DNA from 2 places in the Bacillus sp. 1A genome. Region 1 is predicted to be linked to the other one. Evidence: riboswitches for the same ligand, from Rfam matches in the RefSeq annotation. Region 1 holds a riboswitch; the other holds the start of a gene.
The links. A riboswitch is a leader RNA that binds a small molecule or an ion and turns the genes downstream of it on or off. The one in region 1 is predicted to bind thiamine pyrophosphate.

Region 1 (3,218 bases):
TCTTCTTTTTTACGTGGCCCTTGTGTCACAATAGGGTTTAATTTCGATACTAATTGTAATTGATTTTGGTTGGCATATTGAATATTATTTTTCTCAGAATAAGCAGTATCTCCAATAACTGTATCAATTTCCATCCCTGTTTCACGACTTTTTTCAATCAATGTTTGAAGGTATTTTCCATCGCTTTTTTCACCCGTTGTAATCACCGCAGCTGTAATGATGCGTTCTTCATTCATCGCAATATGTGTTTTATAACCAAAGAAAGAAGAATCCGCTGTTTTATGTCCAATTCGCGCATCAGGATCTTGCGAAAATTGGAGGTGTTCTTGGTGATCTTCTACGATTTCTTTTAAATAATTCAGTTTCTCTTTCACATTTGGATATTCACGAATGATTTCCTCTTTTTCTACTGTTTCAATTACTTTTTGACAATATTCAAGTTCGTCACTTAAGTCATCTGTCATTGTTTTTGGTGGGAACTTTCCCTTCATTCCTTCGTCAACTTGATAAACAGCTTTGCGGAGTAATTTGGATTTCTCCATTACAAATTCTTTCGGCGATTTTTGATTGAAGCGTGCTTTTGTATGTGTGGCATCAACAATAATAGATTTATTTTTAATCAAGTTTTTTTCGAGTGCAATTTCCACTGTTTTTTGAATGAGCATGTCAAGTAACCCTACATCTGTCAGACGAAGCTTGCGGAACTTCGTTAATGAACTAGGGTCAATGACCATATCTTCTGGTGCCATATCTAAGAAATATTTAAAGGACATATCGTATTTTGAGCGTTCCACAACATCTACATCTGATAAATCAAAAATAGATTTTAGTAATAAATATTTAAACATACGAACAGGCGGTACTGCATTGCGACCGTTATCGAGACAATATTTATCTTGTAGTTCTTCTAAAACAAAAGAAAAGTCTACCAGTTCATTAAATTGACGAAGCATATTATCCTTTGGTACAACGATATCGTAAATCGCCATAAATGGACTGAGGTTAAGAGATTGTTGATTAGAAATCATCCGAGACACCACCTAGAATTAGTATAATTATTATACATGAAAAAAGCGAAAGCTTCCTCGATTTCATCGAGGAAGCTTTCGCTTTTTAAACTATAAGGACTTTTTCAGTGCCCTCTTAGATCGATGCGTCTTTTTGCGATACTTCTTTTGTGAAATCATATACATAAGTATTATTCATACCTGTGAATAGCAATACCTCTACTCATTATCCAATTACATCTTTTATTTCTGTATTGACTGGCCACTTTTCTAAAGTATAGGCCATTTCCCAAAATGAATATTCATATTGACTGCTAATAATAAAGTGCTGTTTCATTCGATTTCGGTCTGCCTCTGTTACTTTTTCAGCGATAGTGTCTAATCGTGTAATTTGCTCTTCAACTAGCGTACGGAACCAATCAGATCCATAAGCAGAAATCCATTCGTTATAAATTGGCTCTTCTGGCTGACACTCTTTTAAACGTTCACCAATTTCATAATACAACCAATAGCAAAGTAATATTGCTGCAATGATATCACCTAAATGTCCTTCATACGCAGCACGATACATATGTGAAGTATAAGCGTATGCAGTTGGAGCAGGGATAAAATTCTCTTTTTCTTCTTGAGTTATCCCTAGTTTCTTCGCAAAATTCTCATGTAAAGATAATTCTGCTTCATATGTATTTTGAGCATGGTGTGCCATACGTGCTGTTGTTTCTAATTCTAGAGCCTTTGCAGCTCCTAACGTTTGTACTCTAGCGAAATGACTCAAATAATATGAATCTTGAAGCACATAATAGCGAAAACTAGCTAAATCTAACGTTCCTTCACCAAGTTGTTTTACAAAAGGGTGATGAAAACTAGCTTCCCAAATTGAATCTACTTCTTGACGTAATGATTGTGAAAATGTCATTTAAATCCCTCCAATAAAGTATAAAATTTAAGTATTTACCCACAGTTATTAAATCTGTAAAATAAAAAAACTTTCTTTACAAACGTAAAGAAAGTGAAATTGACAGTATTTATTCATAAAATAGTAATGTCTTCCCACTTCCCTACGCTAGTATTAACCAGATCAGGTACTAAGAGTCTCAAATTCTCATTTGATCTCAGCCTATAATAGGCCCCCCTAGTGGATAAATATTTAATTTTCGTATTGTATTCATCATAGCATACTTCATGTTACTGTCAAAAGTATTCATGATACTGCTACTTAAAACCCTTCTTCTTTTCTTACTTTTAATGAAGTTTCAATAATCATATCTAATAGTTTACTATAATGAATACCAGCTGCATCTGCACTTTTCGGTAGTAAACTTGCTTGTGTCATCCCTGGTAATGTATTAACCTCCATTACATATGGAATTCCGTCCTTTACCATCATATCCACCCTTGCATAAACGCTGCATTTCAATGCTTTATAACAAGCCAGTGACGCTTTGTTTACATGTTCCTTCAATTCAGCTGGAAGTTCGATAACTTCTTCAATTGTACTAACATCATCATATTTTGCATTGTAATCAAAGAACTCCGCTGCATGTCGGATTGAAATAATAGGTAACTGTTTTCCATCAAAAATTGAACATGTAATCTCATCACCTTTTATATACTTCTCTATTACTACTTCAGAATCCCATTCAAACACAGTTTCCAGCATTGAAATTAATTCATCTTTATCATATACAATCTTTACCCCAACACTTGATCCACCAGAGTTTGGCTTTACCACTAACGGAAATCCTAACTTATCTAATTCATCAAGATTTAGATCCGCCATTTTTGTAAGTTCAATCCAATCGGGTGTTTCTATACCTTCATAGCGTAAAATCTTTTTCGAAATATTTTTGTCCATACATATACCGCTAGATAACATATTGCTCCCGCTATAAGGAATACCTAAACTTTCAAGCGTGCCTTGAACCGTCCCGTCTTCCCCGTATTTTCCGTGTAATGCGAGGAGCGCAAAATCAATGTCTTTCGCTTTTTCGATTAAATCCATTTTTTCATTTAACGTAATTGGTACGATTTCATATTTATTTTTATTTATAAGTGTGCAAACACGAAATAGGAGGGTTATCAATTTGATGACAACAACTGTTCGACTGAAAGTAGGAATGAAAACCGTCAGGTTGAGCTGAAACTACTTATCTAATACTCCTACGTGCAAGGCATGATAGTAGTCATAAACTATATGAAGCTAGGTGAAGT
Region 2 (3,218 bases), 760 kb from region 1:
CGGTTTTTCATTTGGAGCATTTTTGGAAGGGGCAGCAGGATTTGGTGCACCAGTAGCGATTACCGCAGCGCTTCTTGCAGGTCTTGGGTTAAATCCTTTATATGCAGCGGGTCTTTGTTTAATCGCAAATACGGCACCGGTAGCGTTCGGAGCGATGGGAATTCCGATTACAGTTGCTGGACAAGTAACAGGTATTGATCCGCATAAAATTGGACAAATGGCTGGGCATCAATTACCGTTCTTATCATTATTTGTTCCGTTCTTTATCGTATTTTTAATGGATGGATTTAAAGGAGTAAGACAAACATGGCCGGCTCTATTTGTAGCAGGTAGTTCATTTGCAATTACGCAGTTCATTACAGCGACGTTCTTAGGACCAGAACTTCCGGATATTACGTCGGCACTTGTAAGTTTAGTGAGTTTATCGCTATTCTTAAAAGTTTGGCAGCCGAAAGAAATCTATCAGTCTAAAGAAGCAAATAGTGAAGTAGCAGCAACGGCGATATCTATGCCGAAACTAACGGTAGGAAAAGTAGTAAAAGCATGGTCTCCATTCATTATTTTAACTGTGATGGTAGTCATTTGGAGCCAAAGTTTCTTTAAAGCATTATTTGCTCCAGGCGGTGCTTTGGAAAGCCTTGTGTTTAAGTTTGAAGTTCCAGGCTTACACAATTTAGTAATGAAAGCAGAGCCAATTGTAAATAAACCGACGCCTTATGAAGCAATCTTGAAATTAGATATTTTATCAGCGACGGGAACAGCAATTTTAATTGCTTGTATCATTTCTATCTTTATTTTGAAAATGAGTGCAAAAGATGCAGTAGTAACATTTAAAGAAACGTTAAATGAGCTTAAGATGCCAATTCTATCTATCGGATTCGTATTAGGATTCGCGTTTATCGCAAACTATTCTGGTCTATCTTCTACATTAGCATTAGCACTTGCAGGAACTGGCGGACTATTCCCGTTCTTCTCACCATTCCTAGGCTGGATCGGTGTATTTTTAACAGGATCCGATACGTCAGCGAATGCACTGTTCTCGAATTTACAAGCGATTACAGCGCAGCAAGTCGGTGTATCTGAAGTACTTCTCGTTGCAGCAAATACAACGGGCGGTGTAACAGGAAAAATGATTTCACCGCAATCGATTGCAATTGCTTGTGCAGCAGTTGGACTTGCTGGAAAAGAATCAGATTTATTCCGCTTTACAGTGAAGCATAGTTTATTCTTCGTAATTATTGTTGGTATTATGACGTATGTACAGGCATATTATTTAACGTGGATGATTCCATAAACAACAAAAGAAATAAACTTTGCATTTTTCAGATTATCGTGTATGATGGGAAAGTATTGAAAATTAAATCAGTGATAAACTAGGGGTGCCTAACGTATGCGTAGGCTGAGAGAGAAGCGTGTGAACTTCTTAACCCTTTGGACCTGATCTGGCTCGTACCAGCGTAGGGAAGTTAACGGCTTTACATAATGATGTCTTTATGAGCCAGGTCCTTATTTTTTTATGGACCTGGCTCTTTTTATTTTGGCATACGCTGGCCATATCTTGTCCTTGTCACGTACAGGGGGGCAACAAAGGTTATGAAACAGTCTGTTTCAGCTGAGCAAATTGAATTGAAATCGAGTTTACCAGGAAGTAAGAAAGTGTATGTGGATGGACCACGCGCTGGTATGAAAGTGCCGATGCGTGAGATTGAACAAAGCGAAACGAACGGTATTCCGAATCCGCCAATTCGTGTATATGATACGAGCGGTCCTTATACAGATCCTGCGTATAAAGTGGAACTGGAAAAGGGATTGCAGGCGCCGCGCCACTCTTGGATCCTGGAGCGCGGAGATGTAGAAGCATACGAAGGGCGCGAAGTAAAACCAGAGGATGACGGTGTGAAAGTGGCTTTGAAACATACGCCTGTTTTCCCGCAAATGGATCGTCAGCCGCTTAGAGCAAAGCAAGGGGCAAACGTTACGCAAATGCATTATGCGCGTAATGGCATCATTACGTTTGAGATGGAATATGTTGCGATTCGTGAAGGAGTAGAGCCTGAGTTTGTTCGTAAGGAAATCGCGGAAGGTCGTGCCATTTTACCAGCGAATATTAACCATCCGGAAGCAGAACCGATGATTATCGGCCGTAACTTTCACGTGAAGGTCAATGCAAATATCGGAAACTCTGCTGTATCTTCTTCTATTGCAGAAGAAGTAGAGAAGATGACGTGGGCAACGCGTTGGGGTGCGGATACGATTATGGATTTATCTACAGGTAAAAATATTCATACGACGCGTGAGTGGATTATTCGTAACGCGCCTGTACCAGTTGGAACTGTACCGATCTATCAAGCGCTGGAAAAAGTAAACGGAATTGCAGAAGATTTAACGTGGGAAGTGTATCGTGATACGTTAATTGAGCAGGCGGAGCAAGGTGTGGATTACTTTACGATTCACGCGGGCGTATTACTTCGTTACATTCCGATTACTGCAAAGCGTACGACAGGTATCGTTTCGCGTGGTGGTTCAATTATGGCACAGTGGTGTTTATTCCATCATAAAGAAAACTTCTTATACACTCATTTTGAAGAGATATGTGAAATTATGAAGCAGTATGATGTTTCGTTCTCTCTTGGAGATGGATTACGTCCAGGTTCGATTGCAGATGCAAATGACGAAGCACAGTTTTCTGAGCTTGAAACACTTGGTGAATTAACGAAGATTGCTTGGAAACATGATGTGCAAGTGATGATTGAAGGACCTGGGCATGTACCGATGCATTTAATTAAAGAGAATATGGAGAAAGAGCTTGATATTTGTCAGGGCGCGCCGTTCTATACACTGGGGCCGTTAACAACAGATATTGCACCAGGTTATGACCATATTACATCGGCAATTGGAGCGGCGATGATTGGCTGGTTTGGAACGGCGATGCTTTGTTATGTAACGCCGAAAGAACATTTAGGTTTACCGAATAAAGATGATGTTCGCACGGGGGTTATTACGTACAAAATTGCTGCACATGCAGCTGATCTTGCGAAAGGGCACAAAACGGCTCATCAGCGTGATGATGCACTTTCAAAAGCTCGCTTTGAATTCCGTTGGCGCGATCAATTTAATTTATCTTTAGACCCTGAACGTGCGATGGAATATCACGATGAAACATTGCCAGCAGAAGGTGCGAAAACGGCTCATTTCTGTTCAATGTGTGGACCGAAGTT

Region 2: linked by a shared signal. The riboswitch ahead of thiC (phosphomethylpyrimidine synthase ThiC) and the one ahead of tenA (thiaminase II) in region 1 are both predicted to bind thiamine pyrophosphate.

The regions. Positions count from the first base shown of each region.
Region 1 is NZ_JBQYLZ010000001.1:607,833-611,050, forward strand. It holds gene ACUN0F_RS03385 (IS1182-like element ISBcy1 family transposase) at 1-1,028, opposite strand, end outside; gene tenA (thiaminase II) at 1,234-1,923, opposite strand; TPP riboswitch at 2,046-2,151, opposite strand; partial or broken gene ddlB (D-alanine--D-alanine ligase) at 2,224-3,057, opposite strand.
Region 2 is NZ_JBQYLZ010000001.1:1,366,302-1,369,519, forward strand. It holds gene lldP (L-lactate permease) at 1-1,294, shown strand, start outside; TPP riboswitch at 1,366-1,481, shown strand; gene thiC (phosphomethylpyrimidine synthase ThiC) at 1,594-3,218, shown strand, end outside.